Regions from separate parts of the Isoptericola sp. GX10416 genome, predicted to be linked through region 1. Evidence: predicted binding sites of a transcription regulator. Region 1 holds the regulator's gene; each other region holds the start of a gene.
What was found. The regulator HspR, encoded in region 1, represses chaperone genes until heat shock. The targets are predictions, from matches to a motif close to AAGTTGAGTCNNNNNGACTCAACTT.
Positions count from the first base shown of each region.

Region 2: ACWAT2_RS08145 (Hsp20/alpha crystallin family protein) is a predicted target of HspR. The motif match lies at 2,712-2,736, and genes of this name have one in related genera.
Region 3: clpB (ATP-dependent chaperone ClpB) is a predicted target of HspR. The motif match lies at 6,483-6,507, and genes of this name have one in related genera.

Region 1 is NZ_JBWPVO010000012.1:61,117-70,554, forward strand. Features, by position in the region: gene ACWAT2_RS15930 (sigma-70 family RNA polymerase sigma factor) at 1-1,974, opposite strand, end outside; gene ACWAT2_RS15935 (nucleotidyl cyclase domain-containing protein) at 2,162-2,923, shown strand; gene ACWAT2_RS15940 (DUF1540 domain-containing protein) at 2,990-3,298, opposite strand; gene ACWAT2_RS15945 (heat shock protein transcriptional repressor HspR) at 3,458-3,910, opposite strand; gene ACWAT2_RS15950 (DnaJ C-terminal domain-containing protein) at 3,954-4,943, opposite strand; gene grpE (nucleotide exchange factor GrpE) at 5,045-5,701, opposite strand; gene dnaK (molecular chaperone DnaK) at 5,698-7,578, opposite strand; gene ACWAT2_RS15965 (cold-shock protein) at 7,898-8,830, opposite strand; gene ACWAT2_RS15970 (PIG-L deacetylase family protein) at 8,905-9,438, opposite strand, start outside.
Region 2 is NZ_JBWPVO010000004.1:86,949-96,386, reverse strand. Features, by position in the region: gene ACWAT2_RS08155 (class I SAM-dependent methyltransferase) at 1-698, opposite strand, end outside; gene ACWAT2_RS08150 (M20 family metallopeptidase) at 823-2,184, shown strand; gene ACWAT2_RS08145 (Hsp20/alpha crystallin family protein) at 2,261-2,677, opposite strand; gene ACWAT2_RS08140 (amidohydrolase) at 2,798-4,084, shown strand; gene ACWAT2_RS08135 (hypothetical protein) at 4,089-4,556, opposite strand; gene ACWAT2_RS08130 (5-oxoprolinase subunit B/C family protein) at 4,631-6,238, opposite strand; gene ACWAT2_RS08125 (LamB/YcsF family protein) at 6,235-7,026, opposite strand; gene ACWAT2_RS08120 (M15 family metallopeptidase) at 7,166-9,438, shown strand, end outside.
Region 3 is NZ_JBWPVO010000002.1:214,334-223,771, forward strand. Features, by position in the region: gene ACWAT2_RS04790 (Na+/H+ antiporter subunit D) at 1-910, shown strand, start outside; gene ACWAT2_RS04795 (Na+/H+ antiporter subunit E) at 907-1,509, shown strand; gene ACWAT2_RS04800 (MrpF/PhaF family protein) at 1,509-1,850, shown strand; gene mnhG (monovalent cation/H(+) antiporter subunit G) at 1,847-2,314, shown strand; gene ACWAT2_RS04810 (methylated-DNA--[protein]-cysteine S-methyltransferase) at 2,345-2,860, opposite strand; gene ACWAT2_RS04815 (AlkA N-terminal domain-containing protein) at 2,857-4,383, opposite strand; gene ACWAT2_RS04820 (alpha/beta hydrolase) at 4,451-5,428, opposite strand; gene ACWAT2_RS04825 (LppM family (lipo)protein) at 5,443-6,399, opposite strand; gene clpB (ATP-dependent chaperone ClpB) at 6,557-9,184, shown strand; gene ACWAT2_RS04835 (response regulator transcription factor) at 9,174-9,438, opposite strand, start outside.

The sequences.
Region 1 (9,438 bases):
GTCGTCGGCCGAACCGTCGCGGGCGGTGCAGTCGAGTCCTCCACCGACGCCGTGCGGGACGAGCCCGGCAGGGACGCGGACCTTCGCCGTCCATCCGGCGTCGACCGGCTGGTCGCCGCTGTTCCGCACGGTGAAGGGGATCTCTGCCAGGCCAGGGTTGGCGACGGAGGTCGCGCCGGCGGCCGCCGCGGTGAGCTCCGGGCCGAAGTACTCGACCCGGACCGGATCGAGCGCGACGCTGCGGGCGTCCACGCCGTCGGCCCACGTCTGCGCGGAGACGGTGTACGAGCCGCCGTCCCGCACGACGAGAGGGACGGTCACGGTCCGCGCCTCGCCCGGCGCCAGCGTGCCCACAGCGCAGAGGGTGTCCTGCGGCCTCGTCGTCGGTGTGCAGGCCAACGACTCGGACGTCGGGTGATGGGTCCCGGCGGAGGCGCCGGACGGCGTCGACGTCGACGCGAGCCCGACGCCCTCGGGGAGCGTGAGGAGCACGTGCGAGCCCGCGGCCGCGGTCTCGCCGAGGTTCGTGACCCGCAGCGCCAGGTCGTTCGTGACCCGCGGCTCGAGGTCGGCGTCCGGTTCGGCGACGGCGACGACCACCTCGGCGGGCGTCGGGACGTGGACGTCGTCCGCGACCAGCTCGGCGTCCTTCAGGAAGGGGATGTTCGTCGGGTCCGTCGGGTCGTCGCTCGGTGCCGGCGTCGGGTCGCTCGGTGCCGGCGTCGGGTCGGCGGAGGGCCACGGCAGGCTCTCGGCGGAGTGCAGCGGCGGCTCCGGGACCCCCGGGAGTTCCTCGGAACCGATGGCACCGAGCACGCTGACCACACCGGCGGCAGCGACGGCGACAGCGCCGGTGGAGGCCGCCACGGTCGCTCCCGAGACCCCGGCCGTGGTCGCGGCGACGGCAGTGGTCGTCGTGCTGGCGGTGACCGTGGTCGCTCCAGCGGTGGCAGCAGTCGCGGCACCTCCGGTCGCGGCACCACCTGTCGCCGCGCCCGCGGTGGTGGTCGTGCCGGCAGCGGCACCGACCCCGGCCGAGACGCCCGAGGTGGCCCCCGCCGTCGCGCCCCCGACCGATCCCGTGACGCCCGCACCGACACCACCCGCGGTGCCCGCGGCACCGGCGGCACCCGCAGCTCCGACCGCGCCTCCGGTGACGAGACCCAGCGGCAGCGCCCCCAGCACTGCCATCCCGGCCACACCGACGACCAGCGGCGCGACGACGCCACGCATGCCGTGCGCCACGTCGCCCAGCTCGAGGACCAACGTCCGGCAGTCGCCGCAGCCGTCGAGGTGGGTGTCGACCTGGGCGATCTCGCGGCGGGCGAGGCTGCCCCGGACGTACCCGCCGAGCAGCGCGTTGACCTGGCGGCACGAGTCGGCGGGCTCCGCCGTGAGGTGCTCCTGCAGGTAACCGACCCGCAGCCCTTCGCGCGCGCGGTAGGCGAGGGCGGAGACCCCGTTGGGCGTGAGCCCCAGGATCGGCGCCACCTGGGCGGGCGTGAGCTGTTCGATCTCGGTGTACCACAGCACCGCCTGCCACCGTTCCGGCAGCCCCTGGTAGGCCCGCGCCACGATGGTGCTCTCGAACCCGGCCAGCGTGGGGTCCTCGGGCGAGGCCGACGGGCCGAGGGCGGCCTCGAAGGTCCAGTCGTCCGCCGTCGGGCGCGTGCGCTGAGCACGGCGAGCGAGGTCGGCGGCGAGCCGACGCACCACGGTGAAGAGGTAGGCCCGGAAGTGGGTGTCGGGGCCGTCGCCGTGCTGCAGGACCCCCAGCACGCGGTGGAACGCCTCGGAGACCACGTCGTCCGCGTCGCTCACCGTCGTGACGTACTGGCGGGCGAGGACCCGCGCCGCAGAGGCGTGCCGCTCGTAGAGGGCGCCATAGGCGTCGAGACTGCCGCTGCGCACCTCAAGGATCAGCTCGCCATCGCTGGGAGCTGATCCGTCCGAACCCACGTAGACGTCGGTCACGTCGCAACCCGCTTCTTCGTCACTCCCCCGAGCGTGCCCGCACCCAGCAGAGCACGGACGGCGTCACTCTACGCTGGATCATGGCCGGCGGGGTGCTGGGCGGAGGGTGAATCATCAGTGGCGCGATTCACCCTCACCGGTTGGCGCGAACTGCGTCATGATGGAGACCTATGAAAGTCCCTCCACCATGAGTTTCCCACCCAGCGGTGCACCCGCCGCCGCCACCCGTGAACGCTGGCGCACCGCCAGCCTCACGGAGGTATGGCTGCGCCCCGGCGACTGGTACCACCCTGCCGTGGACGCGCTGGTCGAGGCGGTCGAGGCGGGGCGCAGCCCGGAGGCTGCCTCGCACCGGCTGGGCACGGCACGCAGCGCCGCGGGCATCGGCCTCGACGAGACGCTGGACGACGTCGCCTGCCTCTACCGGTCCGTCGGGGCGCCGCTCGACGTGGATGCGGTCCGCGGTGCCGCGCAGGGCTGGGTGCTGGTGCGCGAGCGGGACCCGGCACCCCGGGGCATCCGCGACCCTGCCACCGGGCTGCCGACGTCCGCCTACCTCGGCGAACGGCTGCGGGAGACGTACGGCCGTGCCGCCGGGAACGAGCAGGACGCCTCCGACTCGCACTGCCTCGTCGTCCTCGACGTGGCGGTGGACGAGCTGGACGCCTGGCAGCGCATGGGGCGGGCCGCGTCGGTCGGCAGGACGCTGGGACAGGTCTTCGGTGACGGCCACCCGATGGCGTCGCTCAGCGACGGCGTGTTCGCGGTCCTCTGTGAGCGGAGCGCCGCCACGGCACGGCTGGCGCAGTCGGTCCGCAAGATCGTCGAGCGCAACGCGGAGGTCCTGGGCGTCGCGGAGAGCCTGCGCCGCCCGGTGCGCGTGTGGGTCGAGCGGCTGCCGGAGTCCCACCAGGCCGCCCTGGAGCTGATGCGGAACCTGCGCCGCTGACCGGCCGTCCCATGACGAGGGCCCCGGACGCTGCCGTCCGGGGCCCTCGTCATGTCCGGCGACCTGTCATGCCGTGGTGAAGGTGAGACAGTCCGCGTGGCTCGGGTCCTGCGGTCCGGCGCCGACGCGGATGGCGCTGGCCGCACACTCCAGGTCCTCGTTGTGGACACAGTCCGTGCGCTGGCAGGCACCGACGTGCGCCACGACCTTCTCGAGCCCGCCCTTGGTGCTGAGCGGGATGAACGTCGCGCAGGAGGCGTCCCCGGGGACGCCCGCGATCGTCACGGCCCCCGCGTGGCAGTCGTGGTCGTGGTTGTAGCTGCAGCCGTCCACGGTGCAGCTGGTGACCTCGGGCATCTCCATCAGGGTGGTCATGATCTCGCTCCTCGCGTCAGGTCTCGCACTCGCCGATATCTCGATGATAGGCGTGAATGAGATTCCTGCACAGGAAAGCGAGATATTCACCAGCGGTAAGGAAAGCCTTACCAGAGAAGAATCTATTGACGAAAGAATGCCGTTCCTGAAAGCAGGCGCTCAGTCGCGGTGCGGCGCCGGGCGCCACAGCACGAGCGCTCCGCCCTGCTCGCGGCGCGACTCGACGTACAGCTCGGTGCGCCGCACCCGCTGCCCGCGCGGCACCGCCACCACGTCGCCACCGGTCCCGGCGGCGAACACGCGGCCCTCGGCACGCTCGCGCTCGGCCAGGAGGCTCGCGAGCTCGTCCAGGCGGTGCTCGAGCACCATGACGTGCTGCTCGAGGTCGAGGATGCGCTTGACCCCGGCGAGGTTGATGCCCTCGCTCTGCGCGAGGTGCTGCACCTCGAGCAGGCGGGCCACGTCGCGGCGGGAGTAGCGCCGTCCGCGGCCACGGGTCCGCCGCGGCACGACCAGTCCGAGCCGGTCGTACTGGCGCAGCGTCTGCGGGTGCAGCCCCGTGAGCTGCGCGGCCTGCGAGACCGTCAGCACGGGTGCGTCGTCGGTGACCATGTGGACCTCCTTCGCTCCCTGACGTGGTCCGGCGGACCAGCCCTTACTGTGCGGCCTGGGCGGCCAGCGCGGCGCGCACGTCCTCGCCGTCGGCCTCCGCGGCGAACTCCTCCAGAGCCTTCTTCGCGGCCCGGCTCAGCTTCTGCGGCACCACCACCTGCACGCTCACGAGCAGGTCGCCGGTACGCTTCGCCGTCGCCACGCCGCGGCCCTTGACGCGCAGCACCCGGCCCGACGGCGTGCCCGCCGGCACCTTGAGCCGCACCTTCTCGCCCGAGAGCGTCGGGACCTCGACCGTGGTGCCCAGCGCGGCCTCCGCGAAGGTGACCGGGAGGGTCATGCGCAGGTTGACGCCGTCGATCGAGAACACCGGGTGCTCGCTGACGTGCACCGCGATGAGCAGGTCGCCCGCGGCCCCGCCGGCCGTGCCCGGACGGCCCTTGCCGCGCAGCCTGATCTTCTGCCCGTCGTGCACCCCGGCCGGGATGCGCGCGGTGATCTTCTTGCCGTCCACGGTGAGCTCGACCGTGGTGCCCTCGACGGCGGCGCGGAACGGGAGCGTGGCGCGCGTCTCGACGTCTGGCCCCCGGCGCTGCTGCGGGCCTCCGAACCCGGCCGGCCGGCCGGTGCCCGCGCCGCCGAACATCGAGCCGAGGATGTCCTCGAACCCCGCACCGCCGGACTGGTACTGCTGGTACTGCGACCCGGGGCGCGCTCCACCGCCGAACATCGAGCTGAAGACGTCCTCGAACCCACCGGACGCGCCGCCCGGGCCCGCGTTGAAGCGCGCGCCGCCACCGGCCATCGACCGCACGGCGTCGTACTGCTGGCGCTGCTCGGTGTCCGAGAGCACCGCGTAGGCCTCGCCGATCTCCTTGAACCGGGACTCGGCGGAGGCGTCACCGGGGTTCTGGTCCGGGTGGTACTGGCGGGCCAGCTTTCGGTATGCCTTCTTGATGGCCGCCTGGTCGGCGTCCTTGGGGACGCCGAGCGCGGCGTAGAAGTCCTTCTCGATCCAGTCCTGACCGGTCACGACGTCCCTTCCTCACCTTCTCCGACGGTTGTGGGCGCGATTTCTGGCCCGTTTTGCCCGTGATGGCCGGGTATGGAGCCCAGAAATCGCGCCCACAACGATCACTCGGGTCCGACGACGCCTACGCGGGCGGCGCGGACCACCTTGTCACCGATGCGGTAGCCCGGCTCGATCACCAGGTTGATCGTGGCGACCTCGACCTCGGCGTCCGCGTTGTGCATCAGCGCCTCGTGCAGCGTGGGGTCGAACTCCTCGCCCACGCGGCCGAACCGCTCGATGCCGAACTTCGTCAGCGACACGTCGAGCTTCTCCGCGATGGCCGCCATCGGGCCCGACAGCTCGGCGTGCTGCTTGGCACGCTCGATGTCGTCGAGGACCGGCAGCAGCGCGACGAGCACGTCCTGCGTGCCCTGGGTCCGCGCGACCTCCTGGTCGCGCAGCGCCCGGTTGCGGTAGTTCGTGAAGCTCGCGCGCTCCCGCTGCAGGGCGTCGAGGTTCTCCGCCGCCTGGGCCTTGGCCCGCAGCAGCTCGGAGTCCTCGACCGCCTCGCCCGAGGGCTCGAAGTCGAGCGCCTCCAGCGGGTCGCCGGCGTCGGCCGCCGCACCCGCGCCGTCGGCCGCGTCCGACGGCGCGGCCTCCGGACGCTTCTCGCCCGAGGTGGGGTCGACCTTGCGCTTGTCCCGGAACTGGAAGGGGGTGTCCCCCGAGCGGCCCTCCTCGGGCTGCTCGGGGGTTCCCTGCGTCTCGTCGGGCGTCACTTGGCGTCCTTCTTGTCGTCCTCGTCGTCGACGATCTCGGCGTCGACGACGTCCTCGTCGGAGTTCTCGGACTCCGGCGTGGCGCCGTCCGCCGGCGCACCGTCCGCACCGGCGCCCGCGGCCTGCTCGGCCGAATAGATCGCCTCACCGATCTTCTGCGAGGACGTCCCGAGCTTCTCGTAGGCGGTCTTGACGGCGTCGGCGTCCTCGCCCTCCAGGGCGGTCTTGACGGCGGCGATGTCCGCCTCGACCTCGGAGACGACGTCGGCGGGGAGCTTGTCGCGGTTGTCCGCGACCTGCTTCTCCATCGAGTAGGCGAAGGACTCCGCCTGGTTGCGGGTCTCGGCCTCCTCGCGACGCTTCTTGTCCTCCTCGGCGTGCTCCTCCGCCTCCTTGACCATCCGGTCGATGTCCTCCTGCGGGAGGGCCGACCCACCGGTGATCTTCATCGACTGCTCGGTACCCGTGCCGCGGTCGCTGGCGGACACGTGCACGATGCCGTTCGCGTCGATGTCGAAGGTGACCTCGATCTGGGGGACGCCGCGCGGCGCCGGCGCGATGCCGGTCAGCTCGAACGTGCCCAGCGGCTTGTTGTCCCGGGTGAACTCGCGCTCGCCCTGGAAGACCTGGATCGCCACCGACGGCTGGTTGTCCTCGGCCGTGGAGAAGATCTCGCTCCGCTTGGTCGGGATCGCCGTGTTGCGCTCGATGAGCTTGGTCATCACGCCGCCCTTGGTCTCGATGCCGAGGGACAGCGGGGTGACGTCGATGAGCAGGATGTCCTTGCGCTCACCACCGATGACACCGGCCTGCAGGGCAGCGCCGACGGCGACGACCTCGTCCGGGTTGACGCCCTTGTTGGGCTCCTTGCCACCGGTGAGCTCACGCACGACGTCGGCCACGGCCGGCATGCGGGTGGAGCCGCCGACGAGGACCACGTGGTCGATCTCCGAGATGGAGACGCCCGCGTCACGGATGACGGCGTGGAACGGCTCCTTGGTGCGGTCGATGAGGTCCTGCGTCATCTGCTGGAACTGCGCGCGGGTCAGCTTCTCGTCCAGGTGGACGGGGCCGTTCTCGCTCATGGAGAGGTACTGCATCGAGATGTTGGTGCTCGTCGCGGACGAGAGCTCCTTCTTGGCCTGCTCGGCCGCCTCGCGCAGACGCTGCAGGGCGATCTTGTCCTTGGACAGGTCGACGCCCGCGGAGTTCTTCACCTGCTTGATGAGGTGCTCGACGATGCGCTGGTCCCAGTCGTCACCACCGAGGCGGTTGTCACCGGAGGTGGCGCGGACCTGGATCGTGGAGAAGTCGTCCTCGTCCTTGCCCACCTCGAGCAGGGAGACGTCGAACGTGCCGCCACCGAGGTCGAAGACGAGGATGAGCTCGTCCTCCTTGCCCCGGTCGAGGCCGTAGGCGAGGGCCGCGGCGGTCGGCTCGTTGACGATGCGCTGCACGTTGAGGCCGGCGATCTGCCCGGCGTCCTTCGTGGCCTGACGCTCGGCGTCGTTGAAGTACGCGGGGACGGTGATGACCGCGTCGGTGACGGGCTCGCCCAGGTACTCCTCGGCGTCGCGCTTCAGCTTGCCGAGCACGCGGGCGGAGATCTCCTGCGCGCTGTACTTCTTGTCGTCGATCTCCTGCGACCAGTCGGTGCCCATGTGGCGCTTGACCGACGCGATGGTGCGGTCGACGTTGGTGACGGCCTGCCGCTTGGCGACCTCACCCACGAGGACTTCGCCGTTCTTGGAGAACGCGACGACGGACGGGGTGGTGCGAGCGCCCTCGGCGTTCGCGATGACGGTGGGCTCGCCGCCCTCCAGGACGGCGACCACCGAGTTGGTGGTTCCGAGGTCGATGCCGACTGCACGAGCCATGGTGGTTGCTCTCCTTCGTGACGTGGATTGAGTCGTCTGCACTCAACTTAGGACGCGGTGCCGCGAGTGTCCAGCCAGCGGCGTCAAACTTGAGCCTGCCTGACTCAACCTTGCGCGCGGCGCGTATGTTCCCGCAGGCGGAACGGGCCGTTCGCTCTGAGCGAACGCGCAGACGTCGGCATCCTCGAACCCTCCGGCGGACGGTTCCGCCGAGGTCTACCAGGCGTCGGCGCTGCTGCAGATGATGGACCGGCTCGTGCCGGGCATCCAGCCCACCGCCCTCCCGAAGCCGCGGCGGGGATGAGCCGCGACCGCCCGCTCAGATCAGCTCGACGCCGTCGGCCTGCGGGCCCCGGTCGCTCTGCCGCACCTTGAACCGGACCCGGTCGCCCTCCTCGAGGACCTCGTCGCCCCGCACGACCGACACGTGCACGAACAGGTCGGCGCCCCCGGAGTCGGGCGAGATGAAACCGAAGCCGCGGTCCGCGTCGTAGCGCGCGACCGTGCCCTCGCCGCCGCGCACCGGCGCGCCCGATCCCGCGGGACGGTTCGACCGACCCCGGTCCGCGCCCCCGCGCGCACCGCCGGAACCTCGCACGAGCTGCACGTGGCGGGCGTTCGGCCCCCTGTCGCCGGCGACGACGTCGTACGTCACGCGGGCGCCCTCGACCAGCTCGGTCAGCCCGCCCGCGAGCGCCTTGGCGTGGACGAAGACGTCCTCACCGCCCGCGTCGGGGACGATGAACCCGAAGCCCTTGGTGCCGTCGTAGAAGGTCACTGTCCCGTCCGCGCCGTCAGAGGTCCCGGCGTCCGCGGCGGCCTGGGCCCCGAGCGGGAGCAGGTGGTCCGCCTGCGGCCCCTTCTCGCCGTCGACGACGAGGAACGCCACCCGCTGACCCTCCGAGATCACACCGCCGGTGACGATGGCCGAGCTGTGCACGAAGATCTCGCGCCCGTCGTCGGGCGTGACGAACCCGTACCCCTTGGCGGGCTCGTACCAGCTGACGGTGCCGAGCACGCCCACGGGGGCGTCGGCGGCCCGGTCTCCCGTGACTCGGACGCGGCGCGCCTGCGGGCCGCGGTCGCCCTCGCCCACCTCGAACTCGACGGACTGCCCCTCTCGGAGCAGCTTCGGACCGTCGTCGCCGACGATCTCGGACGCGTGCACGAACAGGTCATCGCCGTCGTTCCCGAGGTCGATGAAGCCGAACCCTCGGTCGGCGTCGAACCATCGAACTGTCCCCTGGGGCACCTAGAACTCCTCAACTCAACAGACATTGCTGTGGTCCAGTGTCCCCCGAGAGCGCCGCGGCCGGGTGCGCCCGGTCAGGCGAGAGGGTCCGCGACGAGGTCCCGCACGTGGTAGAACTCCTGGTCCCACAGCAGATAGACCAACCAGGTGGGCAGTCCGTACGACGCCTGCAGGTAGTCCTCCTGGGACGCGTGGATCTTCCAGCCTTCCTTCTTCTTGCCGACCTCGGCCGACATGGCGTACTCGGGGTCGGGTTGGTTCTCCACGACCAGCCGCCCCTGCTCGCCGCCGAACATCTCGAGCGCCTTCGTCGGGCTGATGGTGTAGACGAGGTGGTCGGGCCCCCGGTATGAGCCGCCCTCCTCGGCGAGCCGGGCGATCGCCAGCTCCGTGACGCGACCCATCTCCCTGTGGTCGAGGTGCCCCGTCGCGCCGGACGCCGGCCAGAATCCGACCACCACGTCCGGCCGGACGCGTCGCATGGTCGCGGCCAGCCGCTCGACGAGCTCCTCCTCGTCGACGTCGGGCACCCCGCCGTCCGGGTAGTCCCACACCTCGTGCTCGTCGACACCGAGGTTGAAGCTGTTCTTCAACGCCTCCGCCTCGCG
Region 2 (9,438 bases), on a different contig from region 1:
AGGCCGGCTGCCGTGAGCAGCCGTTCGATGCCCCCGTCGGCGTTGTCGGCGTCGTGGGTGCGGCTGCCCGGGCCGTGACCCGGCTGGTGGCGGTGACCACGCCCGGGCCCGTGGTCGTGCTGCCCGTGGTGCGTGCCGCCGTCGTCCCCGTGCCCGGGTGATCCCTCGGACGCGTGCTCGTGCGCGCTCGCGTGGTCGCCGGCGAAGTCCGCGATCGTCACCCGCCCGCCGGGACGCAGCACCCGGGCGATCTCCCCGGCGAGGCGCTCCTTCTCCTCGGCCGGCACGTGGTGCAGCGCCAGGGAGGAGACCACGTGGTCCTGGCTCGCGTCCGGCACGGGCAGGCGGTGCGCGAACCCGCGAACCAGCGTGACCTCGCCACGCCGACGACGGCGGAGCTTGCGGGCCGCACGGCGCAGCGACTCGCCGTCGGGGTCCAGCCCGGTGACCACGGCGTCCGGCGCGGCGCGCAGCACCTCCCGGGAGAGGTTGCCGGTGCCGCAGCCGACGTCGAGCACCCGCTGGCCGGGCCTGATCCGTGCGAGCTCGACCGTCCGGCGGTAGAGGCGTCCGAGGCCGCGGAGGCGGGCGGTGAGGTCGTACCAGGGCACCAGCCAGCTGCGGGACATGGCGGGCAGGAACTCGTGGTCGGACTCGTCCGGGCGGACGTCGTCGAGCATGCGGACCTGGCTGGGCATGGGGCCTCCCTGGCGGTGCGGACCGTTCCATGGTCCCCCCGGGGGCCGCCCGGTGAAAGCCGCGTTGCCGGACCGGCAAACGGGTTCCCGGACTCCCCGGTGGGAGGGTCCGTACGATGACGGCATGCCTGTGGATGGACCGCTCCCGCCCAGCACCGCGTACCTCGACCACGTCGTCGACGAGACCGAGGCACGTCGGCGCGTCGCCCTCGCGGCGCAGGCCGCGCAGCCCGTGTCCGAGGACGACGGCGGAGCACCGGCCGTGCTGCGGGCGGCGGTGGAGACGGCGGTCACCTCGCTCCGGCCGGAGCTGGTCCAGGTGGTGCAGTCGTTGCACGCCCACCCGGAGACTGCGTTCGCCGAGCACCGCAGCGCGCGGCTGCTCGTGGACCTGCTCGCGCAGCACGGCGTCGAGGCGGAGCTCGGCGTGCACGGCGTGGACACGGCGTTCCGGGCCGAGCTGACAGGCCCCGACCCGGCCGACGGGCCGACGATCGCGATCTGCGCCGAGTACGACGCGCTGCCCGTGATCGGCCACGCCTGCGGCCACAACGTCATCGCGGCCGCAGGGGTGGGCGCGTTCCTCGCGCTGCAGCCGGTGCTGGCGGGCGAGGGGGCGCCGTCGGGCCGCGTGGTGCTGCTCGGTACGCCCGCCGAGGAGGGGCACAGCGGCAAGGAGGTCATGGCGCGCGCCGGGGCGTTCGACGACGTCGACGCCGCGATCATGGTGCACCCGTACGGCGTCGACGTCGCGGACCAGGTGTGGCTGGGGCGGCGGCTGCTGACCTGGACCTTCACCGGCCGGGCGGCGCACGCCTCGGCGCAGCCGTTCATGGGTCGCAACGCCCTGGACGCGGCGACCCTGGCCTACCAGGGCATCGGTCTGCTGCGGCAGCAGATGCCGCCGTCGGACCGGGTCCACGCCACCATCGTGGAGGGTGGCACCCGGCCGAGCATCATCACCGAGCGTGCGGTGATGCACCTCTACGCGCGCTCGAAGTACCCGGACACGCTGCGTGACCTGTCGCGCCGACTGGACGACGTCGCCCGCGGTGCCGCGCTCATCACCGGCACCGAGGTGCAGATCGACTGGGACGACGGCGCGCACCCGTCGTTGCCGGTGCGGACCAACCAGGCGCTCACCCGGCGGTGGGTGGCGGCGCAGGAGGCGCGAGGGCGGGACGTGCTGCCGGGCGGGGTGGTGTCCGAGACGCTGGCGGCGTCGACGGACTTCGGCAACGTCAGCTTCCGGGTGCCGGGGATCCACCCGTTGATCCAGGTGTCCGAGCCTTCCGTGGCGCTGCACACGGAGGCGTTCGCCGCGGCGGCGGGCGGTCCGGACGCCGAGCGGGCCGCCGTCGACGGCGCCGCCGGGCTCGCGCAGACGGCGCTGGACTATCTGTGCGACGCGGGGCTGCGTGCGGCGGTGGATGCCGAGTTCGCGGCGGCCGGCGGTCCGATCGACGTGCCCGCCTACTTCGACTGACCACGCCGAACGTCACGGTCCGGACTGGTTTGACGCACCGAACCGGTCCGGACCGTGACATTTGCCCGACCTGGGGTCAGGCGGTGGTGACCTCGATGCGCTGCGGCGTCGTGCCCGCGAACACTCCGGCGACGGTGACCGTCAGGACACCGGCGTCGTAGGACGCGGTCACGGCCGTGCCGTCGACGGCCTTGCGCAGCGGGACGACACGACGGAACTCGCCGTAGCGGACCTCCGAGAACCGGCGGCCCTCGGCGTCCTCGTCACGGTGGTCCTTGCGCTCGCCGCGGACGACGAGCTGGCGTCCCTCGACCTCGACGGTGACGTCGTCGGCCGGGTCGATGCCCGGCAGGTCGAAGCGGGCGACGAGGTCCTCGCCCTGGCGGTAGACGTCCACCGGTGCGGTCTGGCGTTCGGCGGGTGCGAGCGGCAGACGGCGCGGGTCGCGGATCCGGACGTCGGCGAACGGGGGACGGTTCAGGGTGGCGATCATGATTCCTCCTCGGGTGGGTGGTGCTGAGGGGTGCAACTTGAGTCGTGCCGACTCAATTTCCGGATTCGCCCACGGCGTACGTGCGGCGACGGTCGCGGGTCGGCAGGGCAGGATGGCGGCATGAGCGCCCTCACCGCCGCGGAGCTCACCGCGGTCTACACCGACCTGCACGCGCATCCCGAGCTCGCGTTCGCCGAGCACCGCACGGCGGGCGTCGTCGCCGATCGCCTGCGCACGGCGGGCTTCGCGGTGCACGACCGCATCGGGGGTACCGGCGTCGTCGGCGTCCTGGCGAACGGCGACGGCCCCACGGTGCTGCTCCGCGCCGACATGGACGGCCTGCCCGTCGCGGAGCGCACCGACCTGCCCTACGCCTCGACGGACACCGCCACCCTGCCGGACGGGCGCGAGACGCCGACCATGCACGCCTGCGGGCACGACGTCCACGTGACGTGCCTCCTCGGCGCGGCAGCCCACCTGGCCGAGCGCCGCGAGGAGTGGTCGGGCACGCTCCAGGTGCTCTTCCAGCCGGCGGAGGAGGTCGGCGCCGGCGCACGAGCCATGGTCGACGACGGCCTGTACGCGCGGATCGGCACGCCCGACGTCGTACTTGGCCAGCACGTCATGCCGCTCCCGGTCGGGACGGTCAACCTCACGCCGGGCACCGCCATGGCCGCTGCCGACTCGATGCGGATCGTCCTGCACGGGCGCGGCGGGCACGGGTCCAGCCCGGAGGGCGCAGTCGACCCGGTCCTCATGGCGGCCGCGACGATCCAGCGGCTGCAGGGGATCGTGGCGCGCGAGGTCGGAGCGCGGGAGGCGGCGGTGGTGACGGTCGGTGCGGTCCGCGCCGGCACGCAGGCGAACATCATCCCGGACCGCGCGGAGCTGCTGGTCAACGTCCGCACGTTCGACGAGGCCGTGCGCGAGCGCGTGCTCGCCGCCATCCACCGCATCGTCGACGCCGAGGCGGTGGCGTCGGGCGCCCCGCAGCCGCCGGAGTACGAGCAGGTCTCGACGTTCGGCGCCACCGTGAACGACCCGGAGGCCGCCGGGCGCACCCGCTCCGCGCTCGAACGCTCGCTCGAGGCCCGCCGCGCGACGATCGAGTCCGCGGGCGGGCGGCCCGCCGTCGTGGAGCTGCCGCCGCTCGCGGGTTCGGAGGACGTCGGCGTCCTGGCGGCCGCAGCGGACGCCCCGCTCGTGTACTGGTTCCTGGGCGGCTTCGATGCCGCGCTGTTCGAGGGCTTCGACCCGTCGACGGCCAGCATGGGCAACCTGCCCGCGGAGGTCGCGCCGAACCACTCACCGTTCTTCGCGCCGGTGCCCGAGCCCACGCTGGAGCTCGGCGTGGGCCTCCTGGTCGCCGCGGCGCGGGAGTGGCTCGGCCGGCGGCGGCCGGCCTGAGGCCCTACTCGCCGGCGTTCTCCGTCTGGCCCCGCAGCGCGTTGATCTGCTCCTGCAGCTCGGTGAGGGCGGTGACGACCTCGGGGCTGGCGTCGGCGTTCGCGATCACGTAGCTCACCTCGGCGGAGGCGGCCTCGAGCGCGACCTGGGCGTCCGCGAGCGCCACGACGGCGCCGTCGGACGACTCCGCGGCCTTGTCGAGGGCGGAGCGGGCTTCGTCGGTGGCGGCCTGTGCAGAGTCGACGGCGTTCGTGACGTCCTCCCCGAGTGTGGTGAGCTCGGAGGTCTGGTCCGCGAGCTGCTGGAGGTCGGCGTCGAGGCTGTCGGCCTGGACCTGGGCATCGGCGATGTACCGCTCGACGTCGTGGGGGACGGAGCAGGCACCGAGGGTGAGGGTGACGGCGAGCAGTCCGGCCGCTGCGGCGCGGCCCGGTGCTCGACCGGTCGTCGTGCTGGTCGTCGTTGACGTCATGCCCCTATCCTGCCCGCGACCTTGCGCGATGTGTGTGGTTGTGGACAAAGAGTCCGTGGAGATCTTGCGCACACTCACGTCACACGGAAGCGCAGCCGGGCGCCGGGCGGCATCTGGCCGGCCACCCACAGGTCTGCCGTCGGCACCGCGGCCACGACGGGGTATCCCCCGGTGAGGGGGTGGTCGGAGAGGAACAGGACCGGCTGGCCGTCGGGCGGCACCTGCAGCGCTCCGGTGACGCAGCCCTCGCTGGGCAGCTCGGCGTGCGCGACGGCGGAGCGCCGGTCCAGCGGCGCCGCCCCGGCGAGCCGGAGCCCCACGCGGTTGGACCGCGCCGTGACCTCCCACTCCTGCTCGGTGAGCAGCCGCAGAGCCTCGGGGGTGAACCAGTCGTCGCGCGGGCCGAGCACCAGCGGCAGCGTCGCGACGTCGCCCGGTGCAGGCAGGGTGGCCGGGTCGGGCGCGCCCGTCGTGGTCAGGGCCACGGCGGCCGACGGCGGTGGCCCGGCGGGCAGCAGGGTGCCGGCGCGCACCGGGTCGGGGCCCAGCCCGGCGAGGACGTCGGTGGCACGTGAGCCCAGCACGGCCGGCACGTCGAGGCCGCCTCGCAGCGCCAGGTAGCTGCGCAGCCCGCGCGTCGGCGTCCCGATCGACAGCTCGTCGCCGTCGGCCAGCGCGAACGCCTGGCCGAGGCGGTGCGGGCGGGCGGGGCCTCCGCCGTCGGGCACCGTGCTGAGCGGGGTGGGAGCGCCGGTGACGGCGACCACGACGGGGCCGTGCGCCCGGAGCCGCAGGCCGCCGAGAGTCTCCAGGGCGGCGGCGTCGACGGGGTTGCCGACGGCGCGGTTCGCGGCGCGCAGGCTGCGGGGGTCGGCGGCTCCGGAGGTCGCGACGCCGAGGTCCGCCCGGCCGGGGCGGCCGAGGTCCTGCACGAGGGTCTGCACTCCCGGGTCGAGCACCTCCAGCGCGCCGCGTTCGGCACTTCCGGCTCCGTTCGGCAGTCCGGACTGCCGAACGGAGCCGGAAGTGCCGAACGGAGCCGAGACACCGCGCACCGACTCTCGCACCGCCACGAACCGCACGCGGTCGCCCGGGACCCAGAGCGCGGGCGGGTCCCGCCGTTCGTCCCAGGTGACGACGGCGGTGCGCCCGACGATCTGCCAGCCGCCCGGGCTCTCGCGCGGGTAGACGCCGGAGTACGGCCCGGCGAGGGCCACCGCTCCCGCCGGGACACGCGTGCGCGGGCTCGCCCGCCGCGGCACCACCAGCCCCGGGTCGTCGCCCACGAGGTAGCCGAACCCGGGCGCGAAGCCCACGAACCCCACCGTCCAGCGGGCGCCCGTGTGCCGGCGCACCACCTCGGCCACGCTCCACCCGTGGTGGGCCGCGACGCCGTCCAGGTCGGCGCCGTCGTACACCGTGGGCACCTCCACGAGACGTCCTGGCTGCTCCGTGCCCGACGACGGCACCTCGGCCCGCGCGCGCAGCTCGTCGGCGAGCGTCGTGGCGGGGAGGACCCGCGGGTCGAACGGCACCAGGACCGTCCGGGCCCCTGGCACCGGCTGCCCGACGCCGGGCACCGGGGCGCTCGACAGAGAGCGGTGCAAAGCGGTGGCGGCCGCCAGGTCGGCGACCTCCACGAGCAGCACGTCGTCCCGGGCGACCCGGACCCGCACGCTCACGTGCCCTCGACGAAGGATCGGAGTTGGACGCCGGCGCCGGCGAGCACCTCGCGCACCCGCTCGGCCATCATGACCGCACCCGGGGTGTCGCCGTGCACGCACACGGAGTCGGCCTGCACCAGGACGTCGGTGCCGTCCACGGCGGTGACGAGGCCGGACGCGACGAGCCGCAGCATGCGGGCGGCGACCTCCTCGGCGTCGTCGAGCACCGCGCCGGGCGTACCGCGGGGCACGAGGGTCCCGGCTGCGGTGTACGCGCGGTCGGCGAACGCCTCCGACATGGTCGCGAGCCCGGCGTCGGCCGCGGCGGCCAGGGCGACGCTGCCGGGCAGTCCGAGCACCACCAGGGCCGGGTCCACGGCGGCGACCGCCGCCGCGACGTCGACCGCGACCCGCTCGTCGGTGGCCGCCGTGTTGTACAGCGCACCGTGCGGCTTGACGTACCGCACCCGCGTGCCCTCGGCCGCGGCGACAGCCTGCAGCGCGCCGAGCTGGTAGACGACGTCGGCGCGCAGCTCGTCGCTGGGCACGTCCATCGACCGGCGACCGAACCCGGCACGGTCCCGGTAGGCGACGTGCGCGCCGATCGCGACCCCGTGGGTGACCGCTCCGCGGACCGTGCGGCGCATCGTCGCGGGGTCCCCGGCGTGGAACCCGCACGCCACGTTCGCGCTGGAGACGACGGCGAGCATGCGGGCGTCGTCCCGGACGGCGGACCGCTCGGACCGCTCACCGAGATCGCTGTTCAGGTCGATGCTCGGGGGCGTCGATGCGGAGGGCCTGCTCATGGGTCCAGTGTGCCCTCGGGCGGACCCGGCCGGCTCCGGGCGAACGGTGGTTGGGAGGACTGGCGGGACTCGTCGCGGTGCCGCACAGTGGTTCTTGGGGGACGTTGCCCGCAGCATCTGGTCACGTTGGTGTGCGAGGATGCGTCGTGCAGCACAGCGGCTGGCAGAAGGGTTCCGCGTGGCGGTCGAGAAGAACGGTGACCTGGGAGGACGTGACGCCGAGAGCGTCGACGGCTCCGCGCCGCGCCGGCCCGCGTCCGCCGAGCGAGGCCGCTCGGTCCTGCGCACCGTCGGCGCCGGTGCGGCTGCTCTGACCTTCGCCGCCGGCATCATGGCCGGCTCGGTCTCCGACCTTCCCTGGAACGACTTCACCGAGCACCCTGAGTTCACTGCGCCCGTCGACACCGAGCCGGTGGTCGTGGGCGTCGTCGGCGCCTCGACGTCGACCGGCCCGAAGACGGTGGGCCAGATCCTCGACGTGGTCGAGCGGGCCGAGCTGGCCGCCGTGGACTCGGGCCGCGCGCTCGACCCAGAGGTGCAGCAGGCCGCAGCGGAGCTCGGCACCCTGCTGAGCATCTACGTCGCCCAGCGGGACGCCGCCGTCGCGCCACGGGTCGGCGTCCCCCAGCAGCGCGAGGACGTCGCCGACGCCGTACCGGACGAGCCCGCCGACGAACCGACGGCGCCGGACCCGGCCGGCGAGCCCGCGGGCGACGTCCCCTTCGGCGACCCCGAGGACTTCGGCAGCGACGAGCTGCGGCCGCCCGCCGAGGTCGACGAGCCCGCGGACGACGACGGCGGGTCGGTGCGCCCGGAGGACCTCGCGGACGCCGGGGACCCCGAGATCGAGTACGGCGCGGCCGGTGACACCGGTGGGCCGCGGTCGACGGCGGACCTGGAGCCCATCGAGCCGGTCGACGTGCCGAGCCTCCGGCTCCCCACGCTGGACCAGCTGCTCCAGGGCGACGGGGCGCTGCGGGTCGCGAGCCCGGTCCTGCCGGACGACGGCGCAGCAGGGGGCGGTTCCGGGTCCGACGAGGAGGACGCCTCGGCCGAGCCGGAGATGCCCTCGACGGCCGGCGGCTTCGGCGGTGCCGAGGAGCCCGATGCCGAGGAGCCCGGTGCCGAGGAGACGCTCGGGGTGGAGGGCGACGTCGAGCACGAGCACGTGGACGACGCCGTCACGTTCGACGACGTGGTGGTGGCGGCGACGCGTCTTTCCACGCTCCTCGACCCGGCGGCAGCGGGCTACGTCGTCGACATCCGCCCGTCGGTCACCGAGCTGCCCGACGGGACCTTCGTGCTGAGCGACGGCACCCCGGTCACCGCGGGCGGCCTCCCGCTGGACGCCGCGGCCAACTCGCTGTCGCAGGCGCTGCGCTCGGTCGTCGATCAGCACGCCACATCGACGGCGGGCTACAGCAACGGCCGGATCCCCACGTCGGTGCTGTGCGCCGTCCCGTGGGCGCCCGGCCACATGCTCCGGTGCGACGCCGCGCTGCAGCTCGAAGCGCTCAACGAGGCCTACCGCGCACGGTTCGGCACGAACATCCCCATCACGGACTCCTACCGCTCGTACGCCTCACAGGTCGCGGTGCGTGCAGCGAAGCCCCACCTGGCCGCCGTGCCCGGCACGTCGAACCATGGCTGGGGTCTCGCCCTGGACCTCTCCACCCCGATCTCGGGCGGCCGGTCCGCCGAGTACGCGTGGCTGCGGGTCAACGGGCCGGACTACGGCTGGGACAACCCCGCCTGGGCGCGCCTCGACGGCAGCAAGCCCGAGCCGTGGCACTTCGAGTTCTTCGCCGCGGGCCCGATCCCGGACCGCGCCACCTCGACGGACGACTTCGCCACGGACGGCGGCTCCTCCACCGGTGGCGGGTCGTCGGACGGCAACGGGTCCGGTGGCGACTCGACGGGCGGGTCGGACGGCAAGAAGGACTCCGGGGACTCGAAGGACGGCAAGAAGAAGGACGGCGACAAGAAGAACAAGAAGGACGGCAAGAAGGACAAGAAGGACAAGGGCAAGGACAAGAACAAGAAGGGCAACGGCGACGAGAATAAGGACCCGAAGCCCAAGCCCAAGCCCAAGCCGACGCCCACGCCGACCACGCCGACCAAGCCGCCTGCCGACAAGCCGTCGCCGTCGCCGACACCGACACCGACGGAGCCGACGCCCTCGCCCGAGCCGACCGAGCCGCCCGCCGACGAGCCGTCGCCCGAGCCGACGGAGCCGCCTGCCGACGAGCCGCCCGCCGACGAGCTCTGCGAGGAGGAACCTGCCGCGGAAGAGCAGCCGGCGGACGACAAGCAGCTCGCGGACGAGGAGCGTTCCGAGCAGGAGCCGGACTGCACGGAGGACGACGCGCCCGAGCCGAGGCCGCAGTCGCTCCTGCAGAGCCCTCTGGGACG
Region 3 (9,438 bases), on a different contig from region 1:
GCTCCTGGCGTTCGGCATCAAGGCGGCGATCTTCCCGCTGGCCGCCTGGCTCCCGGACTCCTACCCGACGGCGCCAGCACCGGTGACCGCGGTCTTCGCCGGCCTGCTGACCAAGGTGGGTGTCTATGCGATCCTGCGGACCCAGACGTTGCTGTTCCCCAGCAGTGCTGCCGTCGACCAGGTGCTGATGGCTCTCGCGCTGGCCACGATGCTGATCGGCATCCTGGGTGCCGTCGCGCAGAACGACGTGAAGCGGCTGCTGTCGTTCACCCTGGTCAGTCACATCGGCTACATGATCTTCGGTGTCGCCCTCGCCTCCGAGGGGGGGACCGCGGCCGCGATCTTCTACGTCGTGCACCACATCTCTGTCCAGACGGCGTTGTTCCTCGTGGTGGGTCTTGTCGAGTGGCGGGGCGGGTCCACGTCGCTGGACCGGCTGGGCGGTCTCGCCCGCCTCGCCCCCGTGCTGGCGATCCTGTTCTTCGTCCCGGCGATGAACCTCGCGGGCATCCCGCCGTTCTCCGGGTTCCTCGGCAAGGTCGGGTTGATCACCGAGGGCGTGCGGGACGGGTCGGGCCTCGCGTGGGCGCTCGTCGTGGGTTCGGTCGCCACGTCGCTGCTGACGCTCTACGCCGTGGTGAAGGCGTGGAACAAGGCGTTCTGGCAGGATGCGCCGTCCGACATCGTCCCCGACCGTGCCCTGCCCCGGGGACTGGTGCTGCCGACGGGTGCCCTCATCGCCTTCGGCCTCGCGCTGACCGTGGTCGCCGGGCCGCTCTACGGGTACGCGGAGCGGGCCGCGCGGACCTCGATGGACGGCTTCACCTATGTCAACGCCGTGTACCCGGGCGGTGCGGAGCGTGGCCAGGGCGAGTCGGTGGAGGTCTCCGAGGAGGGCGAGGGCTCATGACCGATCAACGGCGCCGTCGCACCCGTGCCGTGCGGCGCAGGCTGAAGAACCCGATCACGCAGTGGCCGGCCGTGGCGATGCTCGCCGCCGTCTGGGTGCTGCTCTGGGGCGACCTCTCCTGGGCCAACGTCATCGCGGGCACCGCGCTCGGTGTCGTGGTGGTGATCGCCTTCCCCCTGCCGCCGGTCCCTGCCGACGCGCACTTCCGGGTCCTGCCGTTCTGCCGCCTCGCGCTGCGGTTCGTCGCCGACCTCGTCGTCGCGTCGCTCCAGATCGCCTGGACGGCGCTGCGTCCCGGGCCGGGACCGGAGGGCGCCATCGTCCGGGTGCAGCTGCGCAACCCGGACGACGTCCTCCTCACGCTCACGGCGATCCTGGCCACCCTGGTGCCCGGGTCGCTCGCGGTGGAGGCCAGCCGGCGGACGGGCCGAGTGTTCGTGCACGTGCTGGACATCGACAGCTCGGGCGGGCCGGAGGGCGTACGACGCAACGTCCAGCAGCTCGAGGAGCGCGTGCTGCGCGCCTTCGCCGCTGACGCCGTCCTCGAGCGGACCGGGCTCGCCAAGCGGTCGGCGGACCAGCGAGAGGTGGGAAGCTGATGATCGTGGTCGTCGTGATCGCGGCGGTGCTGGTCACCTGCGCCGCCCTGATGGCGCTGGTGCGCATGGAGCGTGGCCCCACCATGCTCGACCGGGCCCTCGGGCTGGACCTGTTCACGGCGAGCCTGGTGTGCGCGATCGCCATCGAGGCGGTCTGGTCGCGCCGCACCGAGACGGTGCCGATCCTGCTGGCGTTCTCCCTGGTGGGATTCGTCGGCTCGGTGGTCATCTCCCGGTTCGGCGCCCGTGCTGCACAGGCTGACCGGTCCGCCTGGGACCCGCCGCCCGAGGCCGGTGCGCCTCGCGAGACCGGCCCGGCCGACGAGGAGGGGCGCTCATGACCGAGGTCGACGCCAGCACGTGGACGACGATCATGGACGTCGTGGCGGCGCTGTGCCTCCTGGTCGGCGCCTTCCTGACGTTCGCAGCCGGCGTCGGCGTCCTGCGGTTCCCGACGTTGCTCGACCGGATGCACGTCGTGACCAAGCCGCAGGTGCTCGGGCTGCTCCTGCTCCTCCTGGCCCTCGCCCTGCGGGTGCGCAGCTGGTCGGCGGTCTCCATGCTCGTGCTGGTGGCGGTGTTCCAGCTGGCGACGGCACCGGTCGCGGCCCACCTGCTCAGCCGCGCGGGATTCCGCACGGGCAAGGTGGACGAGGCGGCGCTCTACCCGAACGAGATGCCCGAAGAGGCCGACGACGACCCGTACGACGACGACGCCGACGACGAAGACGACGACGAAGACGACGACGCGTACGACGACGACCACGCGGACGACGGTCCCGCCCGGCGGCCCCAGGAGAGCTGACCGCTGAGCCGCACCTGGACCGCTGGGCGGTCAGGCCGCGGCGCGTTCGCGGGCGAGCAGCGCCTCCTTGATAAGCAGTCCGTAGCGGAAGCCGCCGAGCGTGCCGTCGCTGCGCAGCACCCGGTGGCACGGGACGAACAGCGCGGCGGCGTTGCGGGCGCACGCCCCGGCGGCGGCGCGCACGGCTGCGGGCCGTCCCGCCCGGTCGGCGTACTCGGTGTAGGTGAGCGGGGCGCCCGCGGGCACGGTGCGCAGCACCTCCCACGCGTGCTGGCGGAAGGGGCCGGAGCGTTGCCGCACGGGCACCTGCCCGACGGCGGTCGGGTCGCCGGTGTAGTAGGCACGCACCGCCGTGGCGGGGCCCGCCACCTCAGGGGCCGACTCGGCCACGGCGGGGACGTCCGCGCCGCCCGGCAGCAGGCCGGGGTGGATCAGCGCGAGCAGGGACGCGACGTCGTCGGTCCAGCCGGAGGCGAGCACGACGCCGTCGTCGGCGACGATCGTGAACGGGCCGTCGGGCGTGTCGAGGGTGGTCGAGGCGGTCATGCGAGGGTCCTTCCGATCGGGGCGGCGGCACGCCAGACGTGCCGGGCGGCGTAGGAGCGCCAGGGCGCCCAGGAGTCGGCGCGCTCGGCGAGCGCGCGGTGGTCGTCGGGCAGCCCGAGGGCGCGGGCGCCGGCCCGCAGCGCCACGTCGCCGGTGAGCCAGGTGTCGGGATGTCCCAGCACGCGTAGCGCGACGTACCCGGACGTCCAGGGGCCGATCCCGGGGCGGGTCTCCAGGTCGGTGCGCAGGGTGGCGGCGTCGGCGCCGATGTCGACGTCGAGCGTGCCGTCGGCCAGCGCGCGGGCGGTGGCGGTGACCGTCTGCCGTTGGCGGGTGGGCAGCGCGAGGTGGGTGCCGTCGTCGTCGGCGACCTGTCCCGCCGTGGGGAACAGCCGCGTCAGGCCGGCGAACCCGGAGTCGTACGGCGTGCCGGCCGCCGCGGCGAGACGGCCGAGGTGGGTGCGGGCGGCCGCGACGGAGATCTGCTGGCCGACGATGGCGCGCACCACCAGCTCGTGCGGGTCGGCGGCTCCCGGGACGCGGGTGCCCGGCGTCGCGGCGACGCTCGCGGCGAGCGCGGGGTCGGCGCCGAGTGCGGTGTCCACGGCGACCGGGTCGGCGTCGAGGTCGAGCAGGCGCCGCACGCGGGCGACGGCGGTGGCGACGTCCTGCAGGGACGCGAGCTCAAGGCGCAGCGCCACCCGTCCGGGGCCGACGGCGGCGCCGACGCTCACGTGCACGGCTCCCGGTCCGTGGGGGAGCAGGAGCGTGCGGGCGTAGGTGACCTCGGGGCCGTCGGTCGTGGCGGTCTCGACGCCCTCGACGGCGCGCGCCCCCAGGTAGGCGACGGTCCCGGCGGCGTCGAAGGGTTCCCGCACGGGCAGCGTGACGTGCAGGCGCACGCGGTCGGCGGTCTCGGTCCGGGCGGACGCGAGGGCGGCGCCGGCGCGACGCGCCCGGAGCTCCGTGGGCGTGGTCGCGAAGATCTCCCGGACGGTGTCGTTGAGCTGGCGGATGCTGCCGAACCCGGCGGCGAACGCCACGTCCGCGACGGGAAGGTCGGTGCTGGTCAGCAGCGTGCGGGCGGTCTGCGCGCGGTGCGCCCGGGCGAGGGTGAGGGGTGCGGCGCCGAGATCCTCCCGCAGCACCCGGGACACGTGCCGAGGGCTGTACCCGAGGCGCGCGGCCAGGCCGTCGACGCCTTCGCGGTCCACGACGCCGTCGGCGACGAGCCGCATGGCGCGGCCCGCGAGGTCACCGCGCAGGTCCCAGGCCGGGGTGCCGGGCGTGGCCTCCGGCAGGCAGCGCTTGCAGGCGCGGTACCCGGCGCCGTGCGCGGCGGCGCTCGTGAGGTAGAAGGAGACGTTCTCGGGGCGCGGCGTGCGGGCCGGGCAGGAGGGGCGGCAGTAGATGCCCGTGGTGTGCACGGCGGTGAAGAACTGGCCGTCGAACCGGACGTCGCGTGCGGCGATCGCTCGGTAGCGCTCGGCGAACACCGGGTCCGGTGCGGTCTGGATGGTCACGAGACCCATCCTCGCGCGTGGCAGCGGCGCAGGGCTAGCGGGAATCGGACATGACGGCGAGCCGCGCTCAGACGGACGCGTCGAGCCAGTCGACGACGGCGCCCAGGAACTCGTCGCGGGCCGGAGCGGGGGAGAGCGCCAGGTCGTGGGCGCCGCTGCGGATCGTCATATGGCTGACGTCGTCGCCGAGCGCCGGTGCGACCGACCGCATGTGCTCCACGTCCAGCACGCTGTCGGTCGTCAGGTGCTCGTCGCGGCTGGACCGGTCGGAGGCGAGCACCAGCACCGGGACCTCCAGGTCCAGGCCGCGGGCGAGCCGCCGCTGGGACCGCAGCACGGAGCGCAGCCACGCCGCCCGCACGGCGAAGGGTTCGTGCCACTTCCAGGCGGGGTCGAACTCCCACTCGCCGCCGTGCGCCGCGTGCAGGGCGCGGGCGTAGTCCGCGACCAGGTGGCTCACGACGGTCCGGGGCGCCACGGGAGCGACCGTCTCCACCATCGCCGTCGCCGCCCACCGCGTGAGGCGGGGCTTGTTGAGCCGGAACCACGGGCTGTTGAGCACCAGGGCGTCCGCTCGGCCGGGCCGCGCGGCGGCCCACAGCGGGGCGACCAGACCGCCCGTGGAGTGGCCGAGCACGACGAGCCGCTCGTGCCCCGCCTCCCGCACGGCGGCGGCGGCGGCGTCCAGGTCCTGGGCGTAGACGGCGATGTCCGGCACCTGGTTCGGGTCGCGGCCCGCCGCCGCGTGGGCGTCCCAGGAGCGTCCGTGCCCGCGCAGGTCCACGGCGTAGAACGCGTACCCTCCGGCGGCGAGCGCGCGGGCCACGTGCGGGTGGAAGAAGTAGTCCACGAACCCGTGCACCGCCAGCACGGCCACCCGCGCCGGGTGGCCCCCGGGTGCCACCGAGGGCGTGTACCGCACGAGGGTGGCCTCGGCGCCGTCGGGCAGCGACAGCGTGCGCGCCTCGAAACCGTCGCCCAGCAGGTCGGGGTGCCAGGCGGCCGGTTCCGGGGTTGCTGCGGTCGGGCCGGTTGCGGGCATCATCCGGCCGAGCCTACTCAGCGCGGCGGGTCAGGGCGCTCGCCCGGCTCGCCCGGCTCCTCCGGTGCGCCGCCGGGAGCCTGCGGCGGCTCGGAGGCCGGGTGCGGCGGCTCCGCCGGCGGCTGCGGGGAAGCGACCGGCGGCTGTGCCGGCGTGGCCACGGGCGGCTGGCTGAGCGGCGAACCGGGCTGGGGCGGCGTGCCGCCGGGCATGTACGGGTTCGGCGCCTGCGCCCCGCCGGGCGGGACGGTCCCGGCCGGCGCGGTCCCGGCCGGCGCGGTGCCGGGGCGGCGGTTGTTGCGCACGACGAGGACCGCGACGAGTGCGATCACGGCCAGACCCACGACGACGCCCACGATCCACCACGGGAACCCGGAGCCGAACCCTCCGCCGGCCTCGCCGCGGGCGAAGATCTCGGTGCTCTCGCCCATCGCGGGACGCCACTCGACCGTGCTGCCGTCGACGGTGCCGTTCGTGTCGGTGATCTCGCCCGGGAACGTGACGGCCAGCCGGACGTCGAAGCTCTCCGCGACGCCGCCCGGCAGGGACTCGAGCTGCCCGGTGTCGTCGGTCATGTCCATGGTGCCCTGGATGACGTACTCGTCGCCCTCGCGGGTGATGGACAGCTCCTCGGTGCCGGCGCCGGAGAGCTCGTCGATCGGCATGTCGCTGAAGGTCATCGTGGTGCCGGTGTACTCGCCGTCCGCGTACGGCTCCTGGGTCGCACCCTCCGGCAGGTCGCTGGCGATCTCGCCGCCGGCCTGGTCCCAGAGCTCCTGCGGGTCCATGCCCATGGTGCTGGCGAGCTCGTCGGAGAAGGCCATGGTCAGTGAGCCCGAGACGGTGTCGTCGTCCGACAGGGTCATGTCCATGTCGACCTTCATGCAGCCGGCGAGGGCGAACAGCCCGACGGCGGCGAGCAGGGCGACGACGGCGGTGCGGAGGCGGCCTCGGCCTCGGGTGGGTGTCTGCACCCGTCCAGCATCGCCCACGGGAGCGGCGGTGGCACGCGCTGGCGGCAGATCGTCCCGGGGGCGTCCCGGCGTGATGCACCACAGGGTTGAGTGGAATAGACTCAACTTTGCGGAGGTTGAACTCGGCAGCACCCCAGAGCGGACACGGAGAGGATCCATGGACACCAAGTTCACGACCATGTCGCAGCAGGCCATCGGCGACGCCGTGCAGTCGGCGTCGGCGGCCGGCAACCCCCAGCTCGAGCCGGCCCACCTGCTCGCCGCGCTGCTGCAGCAGTCCGGTGGTGTCGCCGTCGGGCTCCTCGAGGCCGTCGGGGCCGACCCGCAGCAGATCGGCCAGAAGACGCGCGCGGCGCTCGTCGCGCTGCCCACCGTGAGCGGCGAGGGAGTGGCCCAGCCGTCCCCGTCCCGGTCGATGCAGTCCGCCCTGACCACCTCCGCCCAGGAGGCGGAGGCGCTCGGTGACGAGTACGTCTCCACCGAGCACCTGCTCATCGCCCTGGCCGCCGGTCAGTCCTCGGCGGCGCAGGCGCTGACGACGGCGGGTGCGACGGCCGACGCGCTGCGCGCCGCGCTGCCCGCCGTCCGTGGCTCGGGCCGGGTCACCAGCCCCAACCCCGAGGGCACCTACAAGGCGCTGGAGCAGTACGGCACCGACCTCACCGCGCGCGCCCGCGACGGCAAGCTCGACCCCGTCATCGGCCGGGACGCCGAGATCCGCCGCGTCGTGCAGGTGCTGTCCCGCCGCACCAAGAACAACCCTGTGCTGATCGGTGACCCGGGCGTCGGCAAGACCGCCGTCGTCGAAGGGCTCGCGCAGCGCATCGTCGCCGGCGACGTCCCGACCTCGCTGCAGGGCAAGCGCCTCGTCGCGCTCGACCTGGTCGGCATGGTCGCCGGGGCGAAGTACCGCGGCGAGTTCGAGGAACGCCTCAAGGCCGTCCTCGAGGAGATCGCGTCGTCCGACGGCGAGGTCGTCACCTTCATCGACGAGCTGCACACCGTCGTGGGTGCCGGCGCCGGCGGGGAAGGTGCCATGGACGCGGGCAACATGCTCAAGCCCATGCTGGCCCGCGGCGAGCTGCGGATGGTGGGCGCCACCACCCTGGACGAGTTCCGCGAGCACATCGAGACCGACCCGGCGCTGGAGCGCCGCTTCCAGCAGGTGTTCGTCGGCGAGCCCTCGGTCGAGGACACGGTCGCGATCCTGCGCGGACTCAAGGAGCGGTACGAGGCCCACCACAAGGTGACCATCGCCGACTCCGCGCTCGTGGCGGCCGCCACGCTGTCCGACCGGTACGTCTCCGGCCGCCAGCTCCCCGACAAGGCCATCGACCTGGTCGACGAGGCCGCGTCCCGCCTGCGCATGGAGCTCGACTCCTCGCCGGTGGAGATCGACGAGCTGCAGCGCGCTGTCACACGGCTCGAGATGGAGGAGGTCGTGCTCTCCGAGGCCGACAACTCGGCCGACGCCACCTCGCAGGAGCGCCTCGAGCGCCTCCGGTCCGACCTCGCCGACAAGCGCGAGCAGCTCGCGGCCCTGACCGCCCGCTGGGAGGCCGAGAAGGCCGGGCACAACCGGGTCGGCGACCTGCGCGCCCGGCTCGACGAGCTCCGCGTGGAGGCCGAGCGCAAGCTTCGCGAGGGCGACCTCGAGGGTGCGGCGCGCGTCCAGTACGGCGAGATCCCCGCCGTCGAGCGCGAGCTGACCGACGCCGAGCAGGCCGAGGCCTCCGTCGCCGCGGCCGAGGACGTCGCGCAGGAGGCCCCGATGATCGCCGACAAGGTCGGCGCCGACGAGATCGCCGAGGTCGTCGCGGCCTGGACCGGCATCCCCGCCGGCCGCATGCTGCAGGGCGAGCAGGAGAAGCTGCTGGCCATGGAGGACGTCATCGGCGAGCGGCTCATCGGGCAGCGCAGCGCCGTCCGCACGGTGTCCGACGCGGTGCGGCGCTCGCGGGCCGGCGTCGCCGACCCCGACCGGCCGACGGGATCGTTCCTGTTCCTCGGCCCCACCGGCGTGGGCAAGACGGAGCTCGCGAAGTCGCTCGCGGACTTCCTGTTCGACGACGAGCGGGCGATGGTCCGCATCGACATGTCGGAGTACGGCGAGAAGCACTCGGTCGCACGCCTGGTCGGTGCTCCTCCGGGATACGTCGGCTACGAGGAGGGCGGCCAGCTCACCGAGGCGGTGCGCCGTCGGCCCTACTCCGTGGTGCTGCTGGACGAGGTCGAGAAGGCCCATCCCGAGGTCTTCGACATCCTGCTGCAGGTGCTCGACGACGGCCGCCTCACCGACGGCCAGGGACGCACGGTCGACTTCCGCAACACCATCCTGGTGCTGACGTCGAACCTGGGCTCGCAGTTCCTCGTGGACCCAACCCTGGACGACGCCACGAAGCGGGAGAGCGTCCTGACGACGGTGCGCGCGTCGTTCAAGCCCGAGTTCCTCAACCGGTTGGACGACGTCGTCGTGTTCGACGCGCTGTCGATCACCGAGCTGGGACGGATCGTCGAGCTGCAGGTCGCGGCCTTCGCGGCGCGGCTCGCGGACCGCCGTATCACCCTGTCGGTGACAGAGGCGGCGCGCGAATGGCTCGCGCTCGAGGGGTTCGACCCGGCGTACGGCGCCCGCCCGCTGCGGCGTCTGGTGCAGCGCGAGATCGGCGACCGGCTCGCCCGGCTCCTGCTCTCTGGGGACGTGGCCGACGGCGACGTCGTCGTGGTCGACCGCGACCCGGAGGGCGAGGGCCTCACCGTGGCCCCCGAGGTGCTCAACGCCTGACGGAGCCGGCGAGCCCGTGCTCGAACGCCCAGACGACGAGCTGGACGCGGTCGCGGGTGCCGGTCTTGGTCATGGCGCGGCCCAGGTGCGACTTCACGGTGCTGGGCTCGAGGAACAGCGCGGCGGCGATCTCCGCGTTGGACGAGCCCTGGCACAGCAGGGTCACGATCTCGTGCTCGCGCGGGGTCAGGAGGGCGGCCGCGCCGTCGTCGCGGGCGGCCGGCGCCCGGCGACGGGCGAACTCGTCGAGGACC